3 regions of the Arthrobacter sp. ASL1 genome follow, and region 3 is predicted to be linked to each of the others. Evidence: riboswitches for the same ligand, from Rfam matches in the RefSeq annotation. Region 3 holds a riboswitch; each other region holds the start of a gene.

Region 1 (6,834 bases), on a different replicon from region 3:
CCGAACGGACTCGTGGCCGAGGAGCGGGTGGAGTGGATGCCGCAGCTTGGCAGCAGCTACCACCTCGGCATCGATGGCATCTCCCTGCCCCTGCTGCTGCTGACCGGAGTCATCTTCGTGGCCTGCGCCATCTGGGCCCTGCGCGAGACCGACAGGCCACGCCCCCAGGCCGCCTTGTTCCTGTTCCTGCAGACGACCTGCCTCGGGTTGTTCTGTGCACAGGACCTGATCCTGTTCTTCCTGTACTTCGACCTCTCGATCGTGGGCATGTACTTCGTCATTGCCGGCTGGGGACACGGAAACCAACGTCGCTCCGCACTGGTGTTCTTCATCTACACCTTCCTGGGTTCCCTGTCCCTGCTGTTGGGATTCATCGGCCTCTATCTCGGTGCCGCCCCCCACACCTTCGACATGGTGGAACTCTCCCGCCAGGACGCCTTCACCGGAACCCCGCTGGCGGGCGGCTTCGTGCTGGCGGCGGTCATCCTGGGCCTGGCCGTGAAGACACCGACCTTCCCCTTCCACTCCTGGCTGCCACCGGCACACACCGATGCCCCGGCCATCGGCTCGGTCGTCCTGGCCGGCCTGTTGCTGAAGATGGGCACCTACGGCTTCGTCAGGATCGCGATGCCCATGCTCCCGGACACCTGGCGGGCGTGGGCGTGGGTGGTCGTCGCGATCGGCATCGTCTCGGTCCTCTACGGCGCCCTCGTCGCGGTCGCGCAGACAGACATCAAGCGCATGATCGCCTTCACCTCCGTCAACCACATGGGCTACGTCGTGCTCGCTGTCGGCGCCGCCGGCGTCCTGGGTGCCAACAACGCCGAAGCACAGCAGCTGGCCATCGTCGGGGCCGTAACCCAAATGGTCTCCCACGGCCTGGTCACCGGGGCCCTGTTCCTGCTCGCCGGTGTCTTCCACGACCGCACCGGAAGCTACGACCTGCGCCGGTATGGCGGCCTGGCCCACCCCGCACCACGGTTCGCCGGGTTCTTCGCGATCGCCGCATTCGCCTCGCTCGGACTTCCGGGCTTCAGCGGCTTCATCGCCGAATTCCAGATCTTCACCGGCAGCATCGGAACCACCCCCTGGGCCCTGGTTGCCCTTCCCGGCATCCTGATCACCGCAGTCCTTTTCTTGCGCGCCTTCCAGCACGTGTTCACGGGCCAGACACGGGAACTGTCCGTCGGTTTCAGCGACCTGCGCCCCCGCGAGAGCACGGCCCTGGCCATCCTGATGGGGCTGTCCGTGCTCATCGGTCTCATCCCCGGCCCGCTGCTGGCGATGATCGGACCCGCGGCGCAGAACCTCGTCGTCAGCCTGGGCCCATGACGGCAATGGCAATGGACATGGACTACCCGGCGCTGCTGCCAGAGATCATCCTGCTCGCCACGGCAGTGCTGGTGCTGCTGGGCGGCAGCTTCCTGCCCCGCACCCGCCAGCATCCCACCCGCTGGCTCACCCTCGGTGCCCTGGTCGCCAGCGCAGCGACCGGGATGGCGGCAGTGCCGGGAGGGCCGGAGTCGATCTTCAGTGGAACCTACGCACTGGACCCGTCCACTGCGGTCGTGCGGATGGCGGCCCCGCTGGCCACGCTCGTGGTGGTCCTGCTCGGCCGGCATGAATTCGCCAGCACGGCGCGTGAAAGCGAAACCTATGCCCTGTTGTTGCTGGCCACGCTCGGAACAGTCGTGATCGGGGGGACGACCGACCTGCTGGTCCTGGTCGCCGGGTACCTGCTGGCGAGCATCCCCCTGTACGCGCTGATCGGCCTATCGCGCAGCGGGACGGCCGCCGAGGCAACCCTGAAGACCTACCTCATCGGCGCCCTGTCCGGAGTCCTGCTCATGGCAGGCGTTGCCGTGCTGACCGCAGTTGCCGGCACGAGCAGCTACGCGGGCATGACGGAGGCTCTTCCCCAGGCCCCGCAGGCCGCCGTCGCCGGCGGGGCCGTCGCGGTCCTCATCGGCTTGACCTTCAAGGCCGGTGCGGTGCCCGGCCACTTCTGGATCCCCGACGCCAGCCAGGCCTCCGGGATAGGCATCGCAGCGTTCATCACGACCGTGCCGAAGATCGGCGCACTCGTGGCCATGGGCCGGCTGGTGGCACTCATGCCCGCCACGGTGGATGTCCCGCTGCTCGTGGCCGTGCTCGCAGCGGCCAGCATGGGCATCGGAAACCTTGCCGCGTTGGCGCAGGAGAACGTCAGGCGCCTGCTGGGCTGGTCGACGGTCAGCCAGGTCGGCTACCTGCTGATGCCCGTTGCCGTCATCACCCGCAGCGAGGGCGCCTCGGTGGCCCTGCTGGCCTACATCGTCTTCTACGCGCTAACGAACCTGGCCGTGTTCGCCGTCGTCGCCTGCTTCCCCCGGCGCGAAGAGCTGGGCGACTGGGTGGGATTGGCACGTGGGCACCCGTGGCTGACCGGTTCCCTCGTCGTGGGGGCCCTCAGCCTCGTGGGAACACCGCCCACGGCGGTGTTCCTGGGCAAGGTCGCCGTGTTCACCGTCGCCTGGAATGGCGGCATGTCCTGGCTGGTCGTGTTCGCCGCAGCCAACACGGTGCTGAGCCTTGTCTACTACCTCAGGCTCATCCGCCCCGCCTTCCACCCCGCCGGGGACTGCAGCACCGGTTTGTCCACGGCGCCACGGGAGGTTGCCCGCACCGTGGTGGCCACCGCTATCGTGCTCGGTGCCCTGGTCCTCGCAGCCGGGGCCGTCGGGGCCGGAATCTGGTTCGCCGTCGCCGGGTGAACCGCTTCGGTCATCGGGCCAACCACTCGGGATGGCCGGCGTGGTCGATCGTGCGTTGTGGCTGCACTTTCCGCTTACCGTGTACCGCCAGGAAGACTTCGAGGACCATCGTCTTGCATCACCGCCCGGAACCAACGGCCAGGGAGGGAAAGGTCGTCGAGACCAAAAGGACACGGTTCCGTAATCGATTCGTGACTTTTACATCCGTTTCATGTAAATTCATTTGCGTGCCGGGCTTCCTATGAGCCCGGCACACCCGAGTGGATTGCCGAGCACTGCCACCACTTCGGGTTCCGTTCGCGAAGCTTCTGGCAGTGGCGGGGGAACCAAATCCGGGTCCACCGGGCCCTTGGGGTTAAGCGTCTCGCTGCCATTCAGCGCAGACGCCGAGTGACTCCCACTCGAACCCGACAGCTAACCCCGCAGGCATTGGGAGAGGTAATCAACACATGACCAAGCGACACCTGGGCCGCCACCGCGCCATGCCCGTCCGCAGCAACCCCTTGGGCTCGATCTCCAAGGCGGTTTCCTCCAACGCAGGTTCCGTTGGCCGCCAGGCCGCTGTCATCGCTGCGGCTTCCGGCCTCGTGCTGACCCTCGGCGTTCCGGCCGAGGGTGCCCCGGCCGCCCGCGAGGCTGCCAAGGCCCCGGCTGCGGACATCCTGCGTACTTCCGTGGACTCCCCCGCCGCCGTCACCGTTGCGGACGCCAAGCCACAAGATCTGAAGCAGATCAAGGTCTCCGTCGCCGACGTCAAGTCCACTGACGGCTCGGCTCACCGCGCGGCATTGCGCAAGGCCGCAGCCGAGCGCGAAGAAGCCCAGGAAGCCGCCGCCGAGCGTGAAGCCGCCCAAGAAGAAGCCGCTGCAGCCGAGCGCGAGGAAGCGGCCGCAGGTGCAGCCATGACCCGCGAGAGCCGCCAGTCCTCTGCGCAGGCGAGCACGAGCACGAGCACGAGCACGAGCAACAATACGTCGGCAGGCTCGGTCACCACGGCCTCCACCCCTAAGAAGACCGACGCCGCCCCAACGTCCAGCGCCGGCCTCTCGGGCATCGCGGGCATGGCCATGAGCTACGAGGGCACACCCTATGTCTGGGGCGGTAGCAGCCCTTCGGGTTGGGATTGCTCCGGGTTCATCCAGTACATCTACGGCAAGGCCGGGATCAGCCTGCCCCACAACACGACCGCCATCCGCACCAGCGGCAAGTTCGTGCGCACCTCCAACCCCAAGCCCGGCGACCTGGTCTACCAGAACGGCGGCAGCCACGCGGGCATCTACATCGGTGGCGGGAAGATCATCGGCGCACAGAACCCCTCCGTCGGCACCGTGGTTCGTCCGGCCGACAGCCCCTACGGCCCGTTGATGGGCTACTACACCTACGTAGGCTAAGCAATATCCGCAGTAGGGCCCCTCCGCTCTCGGAGGGGCCCTACGTGCATCTACGATGAAAACCGCACCCGCCGGAGCGTCTCAGCGAGAACTCGGGTGCGTCACAGGCAGCACGTCCGCATGTCAGCTTCAGAAGTCGAATGCAATGCCTGTCACCGGACGTCCACCCCGGCAGTCTTTGCCTCCCGTCCCAGTCTGCGCCGACAAGTAGCTTGTCCCGTCATTGCAGGCGGCGCACACTCTGGCTATGGAACAAACGTATTCTGCGACCGTCTACGCTTCCAGCGCGCACCCCAAGGACTGGGGTCGAGCCATGGCCAAGGCCATGGCACAGCTCCTGGAGCTCTTCGACGGCGACCAGTCCGGTAGCCACGAACGGCTCTTCGGCCAGGAACTGCGCCTGCTCATCGCCAAAGCAGAAGAAGGCGCGGACATCACCATCTCATGGGCTCCGCCCCTCCCGGACTGAACGGCCGGTCGCGCCCGGCGTCAGGGACAATATTTCCGACGAAGCAGCCCAAGCCGGTGCGCTGCACCTGGCTCCCATGCGCCCGCGAAGGGCAAAAACGGGTCACGACCGATAGCCGCAGACCTTCCCCACCAAGGATCGTTTCCTTGGGAACCACTTGATCCGCTTTTGAGCTGGGAAAATGCGTATTATTGCGGGACCAGAGTTGCCAAGCACTGGCGCCCTCTGCAGAAACCGGAACCGGCCTAAGCAGCGGGGCTCCAGTCCTGACAAGGAGCCGCAGTGAATCGCTTCAAGCCTGTACCGCCCTCCCCTCGATTCCGGACCTCGCTGCCGGAGAAACGGCTACTGTTCGCGGGTTTCGCTACCGAGGCGGCTCTGTAAATGCCCATCGCCATCGAAAACAACCGCGAGCAACTCCAATACCAAATCTTCAAGGCCGGCGAACTGGCTGGCTTCGTGCAATACAGCATGGACGGCACCGACATGTGGCTTCTTCACACCTCCATGAAACGCCGCTTCAAATCGGAGCTACTGGTGGAACTCCTCATCCACCACGTCTTGACGGAAGCACACACCAGCCGCCTGGCTGTTTTTCCTTTCTGCCCGGCCATACGCACCTTCATCGCCGAGCACCGGGAATTCAGCGAACTTGTCCCCACCGCCTGGCAAGACCGCATTCCCTCGCCTTCCCACCAGAAAGCGGATGAGGACCCCAAGATCCCCCTCGACTTCGTCCGGCTGACAGGCTCCCGCCGGTCCCGCCACCATGAAACCAGCCTCACGTCCCCGGACGCGGCCGCCTTTATCCGTAGCGAAACGGGGGCGATCCCGCTGATAAGACAAGATCCCCAAACGGCCGGGCAACCGACTGAGGGATAGCCCGAGTCTCGGCGCGGCTGGAAAGTGACCCGGTTTCTGCCGGCGGGAAATCCGAATCGGACCGCAGGGTACTGTAGGCCTTGATCGAACCCTCACCCCGGACATGGTTCGATCCGCGGCCGCACGACCCCCAAGTGTGTGGCCGCACGAGCGTTTTTCGCTCTGAGACGCCCCCACTACTGAGACTAGCGGAGGCGCCTTAATGACGCGACCGCTCCAATTCGGAACCAGATCATTGCAGCGCTGCTGGATATCTTGCGCTCAAGTTGGGAAGTGGTGCACCAATGAGCCTGGATGGGAATCGATTTGGTATTGGAATGCGTATGGCCACAAACGATCCCGGTGTCCCGCGGGAACGGTGAAGACATAGTGACGCCCGCGGCAGGCAATGTGCGCTTCGATCGTCCGCTCGAAGAATTCAATTGCCGTATAGGCGGCATCGAGGCCACCTGTCTTCAGGAAATCCGCGTGGCCTCCCAGCGCATAGAGGTCATTGGCATGGCTGCCGCCAATCCACCCGGGGAATGCGCCGATTTGTCCGTTCGCCCAGATGGAGATGGCGCCGCGGTCCACGGGATCGAATTCCCCGACTTGGCCTTGCCCGCTGGTCAGGCGCATGGCTGTTGCGTCGAAGGCCACGCGTTGGAGGCGAAAGCCCCTGGACGCCGCGGGAATCAAGGCCAAAAGCGCCAGGCCTCGATGGGCATGGGCATTGGTTGAAGATACCGATCCAGACACCTTCGTGGATCCTTGCCGGGGAGCAGTCATGGTGCGTGCATCCGCCTCTCCCTAGAGGCGACTCCCGCGACCACGGGGCATACCACAGGCATACTGGTTTACTGCTTTGGCCCCGATGTTTCCCCCAGAGACTCGACAAGGCATTGGGCCTTGCACTGCAACCAGACTATCTGCTTCACAGATTCCTCGAACTCACAACCGCCACCGGGTGCTCTGCGACATAGGCGGACTAATTCCGCTGACATTGGCCGCCCCCGGACGTCGCGGTCTGGCCGCAAATCACGGGGACCACACATGCGGGCCAGTCAGAACTGGGCACCACATACGCGTCCTCCAGCCGGATCGAGGGGTGCAGCTCATTCACCCTATGGTGACGCCGCCATACTGCTCCGGAACAACGGCCCATCATGAGCGTTATTGGCTAGTTCGCTCGCACCCATCGCCGGTGGAGCCGCTGGAGGAAACGTCGTCTTGCAACCCATGGGATGCAAGACGTCCGGTCAAGACACGCCCCCGTCTGTCATTTTCCGAAGTCGCCTGCACATCCGGCCCCGTGTTCTCGGGGGTTGTGCAGTCGGCTGTTGAACGCTGGCCGTTCAGT
Region 2 (6,834 bases), 750 kb from region 3:
GGCTCCGTCGGTTCCGTAGATCCAGGATCCGAGGGCGTGGTCGACGACCACGGGGGTCGCTTGCTTCAACAGGGGGCTCAAAGTCGTCATGTGTTCATCGTGGTGGCCCGATCGGTAGATTGTCAACAATCTTTTTGAACTGTAGCGTTGATGACGTGAAACACACCGAAATGAACCGCCCGCGACTGGCCCTGCTCACCGCACCCGGCGTGCCCGAACCCTACAACCTGGACGCCATCCGCGAGCGCGCCGACGTCGTCGTCGCCCATGCCGACACCCTGGCCGAGGCGTTGCAGGGCGCCGGCACCCTCCTGTTGTGGGACTTCTTCTCCTCGGCACTTCGCGATGCCTGGCATGCCGCCGATGCGCTGGAGTGGGTGCACGTGGCCGCGGCCGGTGTGGATGCGATGCTCTTCGACGGATTGCGCGAGGCCCCGGTGGTGCTCACCAACGCGCATGGGACGTTTTCCCAGCCCATCGCCGAGTTCGTGCTGGCCTCGGTGCTCGCGCACGACAAGCAGCTGCACCGCAGCGAGGCGTTGCAGCGCCGGGGCACCTGGCAGCACCGCGAGCTGACGCGCACGGCCGGTTCACGCGCGATCGTGGTCGGGACCGGCGGGATCGGCCGGGCCACCGCCCGGTTGCTGCGGGCCGTCGGCATGCAGGTCCAGGGTGCCGGGCGCACACCGCGGGAAGCGGATCCCGACTTCGGCACCGTCTTTCCCAGCGACGAGCTCGCCGCCCGGGTGGGAGACGCAGACCATGTGGTGCTGGCCGCGCCGCTGACCGAGGCCACCCGCGGGATCTTGAACGCGCAGGTGCTGGCGGCCATGAAGCCGAGCGCCCACCTGGTCAACATCGGCCGCGGTTCCCTGGTCGATGAACCGGCGCTCATCGAGGCGCTCCGGGATGGCCAGATCGCCGCCGCCTCGCTCGACGTCGTTGCCGTCGAGCCGATGCCCGTCGACCACCCGTTCTGGGAGATGGAGAACGTGCACATCTCCGCCCACATGAGCGGCGATGTCCATGGCTGGCGGGACGAGCTGGCCGACCAGTTCCTGGCCAACCTCGACGCCTACATCGCCGGCGAGCCACTGAACAACGTGGTGGACAAGGACCGCGGTTACGTCAGTACCGCTCCGTCGTCGTAGCGCTGGTGGACTGCCATCGGGGAAGCCGCACGATCAGGCGTCCGGGTCGTCCATGGGTGCCCGGAACTCCTGAGCAAAGGCAGGCGGCGGCAATCCCGGCAGCCCACTCCAACGACTCGCCACGCGATTTCGCCATGGTGCTCCGAGCCGGCCAGGATAATTCATCTTTTGGTCGTCACAGATCCACATCCTTAAGGACGTGCGGGCCCCATCCGGCACGGATGGAGCCCACATATCGTCGCGGCTAGCCTACGTAGGTGTAGTAGCCCATGAGGGGGCCGTAGGGGCTGTCCGCAGGCCGTATCACGGTCCCGACCGAGGGATTTTGGGCACCGATGATCTTGCCGCCACCGATGTAGATGCCGACATGGCTTCCACCATTCTGGTAGACAAGGTCGCCCGGCTTGGGGTTCGAGGTGCTGACGAACTTGCCGCTGCCGCGAATGGCCGACGTGTTGTGGGGCAGGCTGATGCCGTGCTGACCGTAGACGTACTGCACGAAGCCCGAGCAATCCCAGCCGCTAGGGGAGCTCCCACCGAAAACGTAGGGCGATCCCTTGTACTGCATGGCCGTTGCGGCGATGCCGGACAGCCCTGCGCTGGGAGCGGAAGCCGGTTCGGCCTTCTTGGTCACGGTGCCGGCGGAAGCGGTCGTCACGCTCGAGTCGGAAGAGGAGGAGCTGGCGCTGGCGGTATCCCGCGAGCTGCTGCTCTGCGAGGACGCGGCGACTTGGCGGTCGGCGGAGGCCTCCTGGGCGGCTTCACGCTCGGCGGCGGCTGCCTGCTGGGCGGCTTCGCGCTCGGCGGCGGCCGCCTGCTGGGCGGCTTCGCGCTCGGCGGCGGCCTGGCGCTGTGCCTCGCGGTAGGCGGCACCGGACGTCGAGGAGATGTCGGCGACGGAGACCTTGATCTGCGAGCCCTTCGACTCCGGCTTCGCGGCGGGCACGGTCACGGCTGCCGGGGTGGTCACCGATGCACGCTGCACGTCGGTGACGGGGGCCTTATCTGCGGCGCGGGCGGCAGGCGCGGCCTCGGCCGGAAGGCCGAGGGTCAGCACGAGGCCGGACGCGGCGGCGATGACTGCCGCCTGGCGGCCGACGGAGCCGGAGTTTGAGGACACGGCCTTGGAGATCGACCCCAACGGGTTCGTGCGGACGGGCGTGGCGCGGTGGCGGCCCAGGGCTTGGCTCTTGGTCATGTAGTGAATACCTCTCCCAATGCCTGCGGGGTGAGCTGTCGGGTTCGGGTGGGAGCCACCCGGCGTCCGCGCTGATGATTCAGTGCGACGCGCTTAACCCCAAGGATCCTTGCGGACCCGATATTGGTTCCCCCGCCACTGCCAGACTTTGCGTGAACGGAACCCGCAGTGGTGGCAGTGCTCGGCAATCCACGCGGGTGTACCGGGCCCATCGGAAGCCCGGCACGCATACGAATTTACAAGAAATAAGTGTAAAAGTCACGAATTGGTTACGAAACGGTTTCCCTTGGGTCACGGTGGAGGTCGATGCGTAGCCAGCGTGATGCCCGGTTCGAGCCCCTTGGTAGATCCCTCGGCCGCTTGAGCGCCGGGCAGGGCCGCGGATTTCACCGTCTCGGTGAAGACCCCTCCGAGGCTCGCCCGGCTGATCCTCGGACAAAACAAGGCCATTTGGCTGCGTCCGTCCCGAGCCGTGCACGCCCGTGTGGTGGCGCGGACTTGACCGGTCGATTTGTCACTCCTTGCCCGTCTGGGCCTTGATGGCGGTGAACGACCGGCCCATGTCGCGGGAAACCTGGACACCGGTGGGAGAGGCGATCCAGACCTGGGGCTCGCTTTCGCTGGTGGTCACGTCGATGGCGGCCGCCTCTCCGGTGGTGTGGCCCTGCTTCCGCCAGGTGAAGCCGGCGTCCATGCTGGAATACACGGTTCCGTCGGGGGCGATTCCCGCCGCATTGGAGCCGGATACGGCGGTCAGCATCAACAGTGGTGCTCCGGGCACGGGGTTCCAGGACTTGCCGTGGTCGACCGAGCGCCTCAAACCGTCCTCGGTCGTGGCCAGGGCAACGTGGCCGTCCGTGGTGGCCGAGAGGTGGTAGGCCGGTATCTGGTCCTCGGCCGGGGTCCATGAGCTGCCACCTTCGTTGACGAGCAGTTGTCCATCGAACCCGATGATGGCCTCGTGGGTGGCTGCCAGGGCATGGAAGTCCGACTGGCCGGTGCGCGATAGCGGCGTCCACGTCTTGCCCTCATTGGTGGGTTCGATTAGGCCCACGGGGTTGGGTAGGTCCACCCCGGGGCCGGGGTGGCCCGAGGCGTAGAGGGTCCCGTTGGCGCCGGCGGTGAAGCCCATGAGGTCGATGTTCGGACCGATCTTGGTGGCGGGCTTCTTGGAGACGTCATACAGGCCGTCGTGGGTGGCAAGTAGGATCCTGCCCGTTTCAGCGTTGACGTCCATGCCGTGGATGTGGCTGGAGGGGTAGTCGGCGGCGGCTGCCGCAGGCACAGGATCGTCCAGGGTGGACGCGGGAGAACAGGCAGAGAGAAGCAATGCGCCCGCTGCCAGGACGGCAGCGGCTGAGGTTCGGCGGCGGGGCAGGAGGGGCTGGGGAAAATGAGGGGACATGCCGGTTCCTTCGGGAGTTCTCGGGTGCGCGGGAATGGGCCGATGTGGGACCGGACGGTACCGGCCCCACACCGACTGGGACGCAGGGCTGTGGTGGCCTAAAGGCCGGAGAGCAGGTCCTGCATTTCCTTGATCTCGGCCTGCTGCGTCTTGATGATCTGCTGGGCCAAGGCGATGGCCTGGGGGTTCTGGCCATCGGCGATCTCGTCCTCGGCCATGCCGACGGCACCCTGGTGGTGCTCGATCATCGCTTGCAGGAACATCCGCGCTGCGTCGGCGCCCTGCGCCGACCGGAGCTCATTGAGTTGCTCATCGGTCATCATTCCCTCCATGCCGTGTCCGGCCATGCCCATTTCCGTGGATTCGCCCCACGCCGTGAGCCAGCCGGTCATAGTTTGGATCTCCGGCCCCTGGGCGTCTTTGATCTCGGTGGCCAGATCGGTGATCTCGGGTTCGATCCCGTCCTTGGCCAGCATGATCCCGCTCATCTGGACGGCCTGCTGGTGGTGGGGGATCATCATCTGCGCGAACATCGTGTCCGCGTCATTGTGCTCGGCCGCCACCTCACTGACCGAGGTCGGCGATGTGGACTGTCGCGATGATGCCGAGCTGGAAGCCGAGTCCCCGGGTTCCTGGTTGCCGGCACAACCGACCAGGGAGATTGCTGCGGCCACGCCGATGGCGGGCAGGAAAAGCTTGCGTGTCATGGTGTTTCGTCCTTCGTTGTCCAAGATGTCTGCAGGTCACTCGGCCACCCACGGGTAGCCGGGGAAGTCCGACCAGTGGCCAGAAAGGCGCGACTGATCCGCATACCGGTTCTAGGTACGGCTGATGCAGAGTTGGGTTAACGAAGGCGTGGGCACGAACCTGATTCCCCGCCAGTGAAGTGGTGGGCCGCGACGCCGCAATGAATGCCGCAGCACCTGCCGTGGGGGGAGCAGGAAGCCGAACGTCGCCAAGACGATCAACGACAACACGCAGATGCCGACCGCCATGTCACCGGCGTCGCAGGTCCCGACGCAGCCCAGCATCGGGAAACCATCACCCGGGGGGTGGTGTTCCGCCGAGAGGCCGGGGAATTTCGGAACGCCGGCCATGTCCGACCCTGCCGGCGACTTCGAGGCCGACGCGGTCTGGGCTCCGTGGGTCTCCGAGTGCTCCCCATGCCCGCCCATCCACAGATGCATGCCAATGATGCCCGTCAGGACGGCTCCCAGGCACAGCATGAGGAGGAAAGCCTGCGGGCGCGGACCGGTCCTTCCTGTAAGCATCACAGCGACCATTCTACTTTGGAGACCAAAAGGGAGGGCCCACGGCAGGTGCCAAGCAGACGCAAAACCATGCCCTCATAGGGGCTTTCCACACTCTCTACGGACTGCATCGCAGGCTTTCGATCGCCCATGCGTGTGGCAAATATGTGCTGCACCTTGGAGGAACCCAGGTCCCGCAATCCGCGCAGGGCATTCACTTAGGCGTCGGGGTCGTCCATGGTCTCTCGGACCTCCTGAGCGCAGCGGCAGGCAACGGCAATCCTGGCAGCCCACTCCAGTGCTTCTGCATGGGATTCGACCTCGATGACCGAGAATCCGCCGGTGTGCCCGGTGCGTTGTGTGTTGTCCACCGACCCATCGGTGCCCACGATGCCGACCTCGTGGCTATCGATCCCGCCACCAATGATCCACACACCGGCGGCCTGGGCCGGCCCGACCACGGCATGCGCGGCGCCGTCGACGGCGGGTAGTTCCTCTGTCGGGAATCTCATGTCCACGTCGTTGAACGAGATCAGGTACCGCCTCATGTTCGGGCCTCCCTTCGCAGCGGGTCCCGCCCGCTGGCGGTTGACGTGGACGAATGGGAACTAGGAAAACGTCGCTGTCTTCCTCGAATGCGGTCAGTCCATCCGTGTTTGCGCGTGCTGATGAGAGCGCGAAGACAGCCGGATACCGTCGGGATCCATCAGGCATCCGGCGCGGTAGCATCCCCGCGGTTTCGCTTCAGGGCATTGGCGTCGAGAAAACGGCCGGCACTGCGGAATGTCCGGATGGTATAGGCGAATACACCCACACTTACCAGGAAGACGAGGGACCACATGATCCACATCACCGGGCCGGGGAAGCTGATCGCGAAAGCGGCGGCCATGAACAGGGAGCCGACGGTGGTGGACAACGTCAGCGAACCGCTGGCCCTGAATTGAGCCGCGGCACCCCGGAGAACCGGCAAGTGTTCCGGCGTCACGGGTATCCGGCCGAGAATCTGGTCGACGACCCACTTCGCGTCCGGCTTGTCCAGCCACAGGGTGACCGGTAGCCGTTGCGGTTGGACGAGTGGGCGGATCTGCCGCCACCAATAGGCATAGCCGCCGATCATGCTGACCACCGCCACCAACAGGAATCCTGCCTGAAGGCCCTGTAGGGGACCGGAAGACCCGTCATTCAGCAGGCGGATGCCGATGAAGCCCACACCGAATGAGGCGAGCGCTAGGGCAGGCAACCACATGGTGAAGTAGCGGCGCACGGCTGCCCCCACGCCGTGGTCCTCGACGCCTTCCGCGAGTTGGGCGGCCTTGGCCCAGGCCCTTTCGGAACGGTCGTTGGCGCGCATCCGGGGCTCCTTGTCCAACGCTCGTGCCGGCGATCGGTAACCCTCCCCACTGTGTTCCACGAACCCGACGCTGTCCAGATGCCGGGGCACAGGATCCCTCCCGCCTGCTCTCCCCACGCACGGCGAAGGCCCCGCCCGGTCGGAACCGGACGGGGCCTCCACAGGGAAGCGGAGCCTAGCGGCCGGTGCCGCCGTGGACCTCGGCCTCGGTGTCGCCGTCGAGCTCGAATGCACCGTGGACCGCGCGCACCGCGGTGTCCAGCAGGTCGGCGTCGGTGACGATCGAGATGCGGATCTCCGAGGTGGAGATCATGTTGACGTTCACCCCTGCCTGCTGCAGCGCCTCGAAGAACCGGAAGGAGACGCCCGGGTTCGAGCGCATCCCGGCACCGATGAGCGAGAGCTTGCCGATCTTGTCGTTATAGGAGATGCTCTCGAAGCCGATCTCCGCCTGCGCTGCCTCCAGGGCGGTCATCGCG
Region 3 (6,834 bases):
CGGCGTGCTCGAAGTCCTCCAGCGAGACCGTTCCCTTGCCGATGCCGATGGTCGGGGCCAGGGCGGTGCCGGAGGATTCGTGGCACATGTTCGAGCAGTCCGGCAGGTTGTTGGTCCCGATGCTGCGGGCGAACAGCTGGTACATGAACGCCGTCTCGTTGGCCGTGCGCCCCGAGGTGTAGAACACGCAGCGGTCCGGGGTGGTGGCGTTGATGTGCTCGCCAATGGTGGCGAACGCCCGTGACCAGGAGACGGGCCGGTAGTGGGACTCGCCCTCGTGGATCATCATGGGTTCGGTGATGCGGCCCTGGTTGCCCAGCCAGTATTCGGTCTTGCCGGCCAGCTCGGAGATGGGGTGCTCCGCCCACCAGGCGGCGTCCGCGGTGCGGGTGGTGTTCTCCTCGGCCAGGGCCTTGGCCCCGTTCTCGCAGAATTCCGCCGGCTTGCGGGCACCGGTGATCGATTCGGGCCAGGCGCAGCCCGGGCAGTCGATGCCGCCGCGCTGGTTCACCCGCAGCATCGAGCGCACGGTCCGGCTGACGCCCGCCTGCTCGTAGCCGCGTTCCAGGGCGACCATGACCGCCTTGACGCCGGCCGCCGTCGTCTTCGGGGCGCCGACTTTTAGCGCGTCCTCGTTGATGTCCTGTTCGGGTGCCGAGCGCTTCACGACGTCCGTCCTGCTTCCTGTTGCCGGGGGCGGGACGGCGCATCGTGCGCCTCCGCCAGCTGGGTGGGTACCGGATCGGTGTCGATCCGGTTCGGGTGGGTGTAGATGTTGACGCTGGACCCGCGGGCGAAGGCCGCGAGGGTCAGCCCGGCCCGGTCGGCCAGGTCCACGGCCAGCGAGGAGGGTGCCGAGACGGCGCTGAGCACGGGGATCCCGGCGAGGTAGGCCTTCTGGACGAGTTCGAAGGAGGCACGGCCGGAAACCTGCAGGATGGTATCCCGCAGCGGAAGCCGCCCCTCACGCAGGGCCCAGCCGACGACCTTGTCGACCGCGTTGTGCCGGCCGACGTCCTCGCGCAGGCACAGCAGGTTCCCGTCGGTGTCGAACAGCCCGGCGGCGTGCACGCCACCGGTCTTGCCGAACAGGGCCTGGCGTTCGCGCAGCGAGTCGGCGAGTCCGAGCAGGGTGTGCACACCGGTGGTCCCGGCCTCCGGGTCCAGGGTGAAGCGGCTGGTCTTGGAGACGGCGTCGATCGAGGCGGTCCCGCAGATCCCGCAGGAGGAGGACGTGTAGACATGCCGGTCCAGGGAGGGGTCCGGGATGATGGCGCCGGGCCCCAGCTGGGCCTCGACGACGTTGAACGTCTGGCGACCGTCCTCGTCCTCGCCGGCGCAGAAGCGCAGGCTGGCCAGTTCGCCGGGGTCGGCGACGATGCCCTCGCTGACCAGGAATCCGGCGACGAGGTCGAAATCGTCGCCCGGGGTGCGCATGGTGACGCTGAAGACACGTCCGCCCATGCGGATTTCCAGGGGTTCCTCCGCGGCCATCGTCTCCTCGCGGACGCGCGGGCCGCCGTCCACCGAATACCGCACGATGCGGCGCCGTTGGGTCAATCTGCCCACCCGGGGGCCTCCTTCGCTCCGCCGCCTCGAGGGCGCGGCAACAGCGCCGGGCCGAGGCGTTTCACCGACCGTACCACGGCAGCGGGAGGTAGCCGACCGGGCCGCCGGCGGCAGCCCCGGCGGGCGGGACGACCAGCACCACGTCGGCATGGGCCAGCCCCCGCATCATGGCCGATCCGGTGTGCTCGGAGGGCACCAGCACCTGCCGGTCGGCCGCATCCGCCCAACGGGCCGGCAGCAACCGGTGGGAGTGTCCGGCCCCGCGGATCGCCTCACCGCTGCGGGCGGAAACCGGGGACGACGGCGGCTGGCCAGTGGCCGCTTCGAGCAGCGGTTCCAGCAGGGTCACCACGGCCATGAGCGCGGCCAGCGGATTCCCGGGCAGGGCGACGAGCAGCCGGCCGTCCGGCAGGCGGGAGAGCATGGCCGGGTGTCCGGGGCGCATGGCCACGGACCCGATGAGGGTGGTGGCGCCGAGCTGGTCGGCGGCCGGCCGCAGGTGGTCGGCCGGCGAGTGCCCGGTCCCGCCCGTGCTGACCAGCACGTCCATGGTACGGGCGGCCGGCGAGTCCAGCGCCTCGAGGGTGGCCCGGCGGTCATCGCCGATGCGCACGGTGTCCACCACGTCGCCACCCAGTGCCTCGATGCAGGACGGCAGGACGGGCCCGAAGGTGTCCCTGACCTGGCCGGGCAGCGGGATGCCGGAGGTGACGACCTCATCGCCGGTCAGCACCAGCCGGACCCGGAGCGGAGCGGTGACCGGCAGGGTGTCGTGCCCGCCGACGGCGGCGACGGCGATCTGGCCGGGGACCAGGCGGGTTCCGGCAGCCAGCAGCAGTTCCCCGGCGGAGGCCTCCCGTCCGGCGGGGCGGATGTCGGCCCCGGGCCGGGGCGTCCGCAGGGCGGAGAGGAGGCCGGGTCCCGGGTCCAGCACCGAGTCCTCCTGGCGCAGGATCGCCGTCGTGCCCGGTGGCACGGTCTCCCCGGTGACGATGGCCCGGGCGGTTCCCGGGGCGAGTGGGGAGGGGACGGCGCCGGAGGCGGAGTGCGGACGGGCGGCCGCGCCGGGCCGCCAGGGCCCCTGGCCCGCGACGGCCCAGCCGTCCATGGCGGAGGACGCGTAGTGCGGCATGGTGTGCAGGGAGGCGATGTCGCGGGCGAGGACACGTCCGGTGGCACGGGCCAGCGGCTCCTGCTCGACGGCACCGTGGTCTGCTGCGAGGGCCAGACCCGCCTCGTAGGCGGCGCTGCGGGCGCCCTGCCAGTCGGCTTCGTGCACTACTGGTCGGAGGCGCGGCGGTCGAGGAGCTGGTTGACCCGGGCGCGGGCCCCCTCCATGGAGGCCACCTCGCCGGCCATTCCCGCACCCGCGGCCAGGCCGGCCGCGTATCCGGCGATGTAGGTCGTCACCGGCGCGGCGGGCCGGATGATCGAGTGGGCGGCCACGCCGGCCATGCCCAGGATGGAGTCCACGTCGACGGGGGCGTCCGGGATCTCGAGGCCCTCCAGCAGTTCGGCCACCCAGGCATCCAGCTCTGGCATCTCGGTCATCCGTACCTCCTGTAGTGGCGGGCTATGGGGCCCCTCCGGGGGCCGAGGGACGGGCGATGCCCGCCTTGTCGGCGTCTTCCCAGGTGTCCACGTCCGCGTAGTCCACGCCGTCCAGGGACACCCTGACTATCTGCACCTTAGCAAGCAAGCGCATCATCGATGAGTTGGCCAGGCCCTCGCCCGGTTTTTCCGCGGCCTCGATGGCGCGCAACAGGGCCGGGGTCTCGATGACGCAGCTCAGTGGCTGAAGCCGTCCCTGGGCGTCGACGGGGACCCAGGCCCTGCCGAATTCGGCCAGCGGCATGGCCAGTGCGTTCGGCTCGACGGCGGGGTCGGGGCCGGCAACGGCCGCCGGCAAGGGGCCCTGGCCGCCGGCTGCGTGTTCCACCGCGTACTTGACGATGGCCGCAGCGACGGGCCCCGGGCTGATGAGGTCGGCGGCGAGGATCAGGGTCAGCGGTGCGTGCTCTCCCGGCATCGGCACTTCCCCGGCGGCACCGTCGCCCAGCGCGCGCATGCCGGCGGCTACGGCCGCCGCCGGTCCGGCGAACGCCGGGTACTCCCGCGTCAGGGTGATGATCTGGCCCGCATCCGCCTCGGTGGCGTAACGGGAGATGACCGGATTCAACTCGGTGGGGCCGACGACGGCGATGCGGTGGGCCGCCGCGGTGGCGCGCAGGGCATGGTCCAGCAGGGTGGCCCCGCCGTGGTGCAGCAGCGGCTTGTCGGTGCCGCCGAGCCTCCTGCCGCGTCCACCGGCGACGACGATGGCGTCGAAGTTCATGCCGCCCTCCCCGCGAGGAAATCCGTCCATTCGGGGGCGGGGCGTTCGAGTTCGGTGATGAACCATTGTGGGCCGCGCGGGCTTGTGGGCTTCACGCGCAGGTTCCACCCCAGTTGGCGAAGCGTCTTGTCCCCCTTGGTGCTGTTGCAGGCCAGGCAGCAGGCGATGAGGTTCTCCCAGCTGTTCGATCCTCCCCGCGACCGGGGCATGATGTGGTCCACCGTGGTCGCCGCCTTACCGCAGTAGCCGCACCGGCGTCCGTCTCGGCGCAGTACCCCGCGGCGGGTCACGTTGACGGACTCGCGGTACGGGACCTTGACGTAGCGGTTGAGCAGGATGACCGAGGGGCGACCCAGGACCATCCGTGGCGTGACGACCGGCTCCCCGACCTCGGCCAGGACGCTGGCCTTGCCCGTGAGCACCAGCAGCAGCGCGCGGCGGAAGGTGACCACCGCCAGTGGTTCGTATCCTGCGTTCAGTACCAGGGTTCGCATCAGCGTTCCTCGTCGTGGTGTGCACCCGCACCGGCCAGCCAAGCCGTCGGACCCGGGCGCCGTGCAAGGGCCATCGGGCACCAGCCTAAGCCCGGCGGCGCCGCCATGGGGAGTAGGGCGCGGCTGTCGGCGGCGTGTCCGCGGTCCCCCGGGCGCGTGTTCACGCCCCGGTCGCTGGCGGTTCAGCGGCTGGTACGGACTCGTTCACGGTCGGAAACGAGCCGTCTTAAACCAGCGAAGTCCCCACCCAAACGGGTGAGGACTCCACTAAAGGCGTTTTCGACTAGCCGACGTAGGTGTAGTAACCCATCAGCGGCCCGTACGCGCTATCGGCCGGACGAAGCACGGTGCCGACCGACGGGTTCTGGGCCCCGATGATCTTGCCACCACCGATGTAGATGCCCACGTGGCTTCCACCGTTCTGGTACACGAGGTCGCCCGGCTTGGGGCTCGAGGTGCGAACGAACTTGCCGCTGCCGCGAATGGCAGAGGTGTTGTGGGGCAGGCTGATGCCGTGCTGACCGTACACGTACTGCACGAATCCGGAGCAGTCCCAGCCACCCGGGGTCGAGCCGCCGAAGACGTACGGCGAGCCCTTGTACTGCATGGCGGTAGCGGCGATGCCGGACAGCCCTGCACTGGGAGCGGATGCCGGCTCGGCCTTCTTGGTCACGGCACCGGCGGAGGCGGTCGTCACGCTCGAGTCGGAAGAGGATGAGGCGCTGGAGGTCCCCTGCGAGCTGCTGGCCTGCGAGGACGCGGAGCGGTCGGCTGCGGCCTGCTGGGCGGCTTCGCGCTCTGCGGCGGCGGCCTCCTGGGCGGCTTCGCGCTCGGCGGCGGCCTGGCGCTGTGCCTCGCGGTAGGCCGCACCGGACGTCGACTTGATGTCGGCGACGGAGACCTTGATCTGCGAGCCCTTGGACTCCGACTTCGCGGCGGGCACGGTCACGGCTGCCGGGGTGGTCACGGATGCACGCTGGATGTCGGTGACCGGGGCCTTGTCGGCGGCGCGGGTGGCCGTGGTGGCCTGGGCCGGAACACCGAGGGTCAGCACGAGGCCGGACGCGGCGGCGATGACTGCTGCCTGGCGTCCGACGGAGCCGGCGTTGGAGGACACGGCCTTGGAGATCGACCCCAACGGGTTGGTGTGGACGGGCGTGGCGCGGTGGCGGCCCAGAGCTTGACGCTTAGTCATGTATTGAGTACCTCTCCCAATGCCTGCGGGGTGAGCTGTCGGATTCGAGTGGGAGTCACTCGGTGTCCCGTCCAGTGAAATGGACCGCGACACTTAACCCCAAGGATCCTTGCGGACCCGAAATGTGGTTCCCCCGCTACTGCCAGCGATTCTTTGCGAACGGACCTCGGGCGGTGGCAGTATTCGGCAATCTGCCCGAGTGTGCCCGGCCCCTATGCGGCCTGGCACGTCGACAACGATATATGAAATGTTTGTAAAAGTCACGTTCAGGTCACGGAATGGTTATTTCCCGATCACGGCCCCTGGTTTTCGGACCCTACAGCCACCCTGCGGGGTCGACCGCGTTGCCGTCGACGAGCACCTCGAGGTGCAGGTGGCAGCCGGTCGAGTTGCCGGTCGTTCCGCTCAAGGACACCACGTCCCCGCGCTTGACCGCCTGCCCGACCGAGACCTTCAGGCTGGTGTTGTGGTTGTAGGTCGTCTCCAGGCCATTGCCATGGTCGATGCGCACCCGGTTGCCCGAATGGCCGGCCCAGCCCGCCTGGACGACCGTCCCCGATGCCGATGCCTTGACAGGGGTTCCACAGGGAACGCCGTAGTCCTGGCCGATATGAACCTGGGCCCCTTCGCCCGTCGGATTTGCCCGTGCGCCGAAGGGCGAGGTGATCCTGACGTGGTCGACGGGCTGGGCCAGGACACCTTGGGTGTCGATGGTGTTGATGTTCCCGCCGGAGGCGGACATCAGGTAGCTGAGCTGGTCGTCCTTGGTGAAGCTGCTGGACACCGAGGCCCGGACCACCGAGAAGTTCTCGGATCCCGGCACGGTCACGTCGGCGACGTTGACGGCCGACTCGTGGGCCACGCGCTGAGCGGGTTCCTCCTCGCTGCCGGCCAGGGTGGGGTAGGCAGCGGCCAGCGCCAGGCCGGACACCGCGGCAACCGCCGCGAAGCGGTGGCTCCAGGCCAGCGCCGGGCGCGCCGCGGTGCGTGGGGCAGCTGCCCCACCGCGCGGCTTCTTCGGCAAACCAGCCGGCCGGGGTTCCGCGGATACGGCGCGCGTGCCCTCCGGAAGGCCGATGACCGTCGCGTCGAAGCTTCCCCGGTTCTGGACCGAGGCCGCGTGCGGATGCACCGGGGCGGCGTCGGCCAGCAGGGGGATGATGTCCGCAACCGGAGCGGTTTGCTCGGCCACGGCGGGCGCGGCGGCGTCCTGCCGCAAGGGGGCGGCGGAGGGGGCGTAG

The links. Region 3 has a riboswitch for cyclic di-AMP ahead of AC1MEQ_RS06340 (C40 family peptidase). Riboswitches for the same ligand answer to the same signal wherever they lie in the genome.
Region 1: it holds a riboswitch for cyclic di-AMP, as region 3 does, so the genes downstream of both, AC1MEQ_RS18880 (C40 family peptidase) here and AC1MEQ_RS06340 (C40 family peptidase) in region 3, are expected to answer to the same signal.
Region 2: it holds a riboswitch for cyclic di-AMP, as region 3 does, so the genes downstream of both, AC1MEQ_RS09870 (C40 family peptidase) here and AC1MEQ_RS06340 (C40 family peptidase) in region 3, are expected to answer to the same signal.

Annotation. Positions count from the first base shown of each region.
Region 1 is NZ_JBWXQH010000002.1:40,211-47,044, forward strand. Features, by position in the region: gene AC1MEQ_RS18870 (complex I subunit 4 family protein) at 1-1,332, shown strand, start outside; gene AC1MEQ_RS18875 (NADH-quinone oxidoreductase subunit N) at 1,329-2,753, shown strand; cyclic di-AMP (ydaO/yuaA leader) riboswitch at 3,035-3,196, shown strand; gene AC1MEQ_RS18880 (C40 family peptidase) at 3,203-4,144, shown strand; gene AC1MEQ_RS18885 (hypothetical protein) at 4,392-4,613, shown strand; gene AC1MEQ_RS18890 (GNAT family N-acetyltransferase) at 4,998-5,495, shown strand; gene AC1MEQ_RS18895 (hypothetical protein) at 5,757-6,134, opposite strand.
Region 2 is NZ_CM155284.1:2,092,094-2,098,927, reverse strand. Features, by position in the region: gene AC1MEQ_RS09880 (aspartate aminotransferase family protein) at 1-90, opposite strand, end outside; gene AC1MEQ_RS09875 (D-2-hydroxyacid dehydrogenase) at 171-1,151, shown strand; gene AC1MEQ_RS09870 (C40 family peptidase) at 1,396-2,349, opposite strand; cyclic di-AMP (ydaO/yuaA leader) riboswitch at 2,356-2,519, opposite strand; gene AC1MEQ_RS09865 (F510_1955 family glycosylhydrolase) at 2,864-3,634, opposite strand; gene AC1MEQ_RS09860 (DUF305 domain-containing protein) at 3,853-4,461, opposite strand; gene AC1MEQ_RS09855 (hypothetical protein) at 4,573-5,025, opposite strand; gene AC1MEQ_RS09850 (YciI family protein) at 5,223-5,552, opposite strand; gene AC1MEQ_RS09845 (hypothetical protein) at 5,711-6,355, opposite strand; gene AC1MEQ_RS09840 (aspartate kinase) at 6,531-6,834, opposite strand, start outside.
Region 3 is NZ_CM155284.1:1,342,748-1,349,581, forward strand. Features, by position in the region: gene AC1MEQ_RS06310 (FdhF/YdeP family oxidoreductase) at 1-667, opposite strand, end outside; gene fdhD (formate dehydrogenase accessory sulfurtransferase FdhD) at 664-1,569, opposite strand; gene AC1MEQ_RS06320 (molybdopterin molybdotransferase MoeA) at 1,631-2,848, opposite strand; gene AC1MEQ_RS06325 (DUF6457 domain-containing protein) at 2,848-3,120, opposite strand; gene AC1MEQ_RS06330 (NTP transferase domain-containing protein) at 3,143-3,904, opposite strand; gene AC1MEQ_RS06335 (HNH endonuclease) at 3,901-4,398, opposite strand; gene AC1MEQ_RS06340 (C40 family peptidase) at 4,682-5,593, opposite strand; cyclic di-AMP (ydaO/yuaA leader) riboswitch at 5,600-5,776, opposite strand; gene AC1MEQ_RS06345 (M23 family metallopeptidase) at 5,910-6,834, opposite strand, start outside.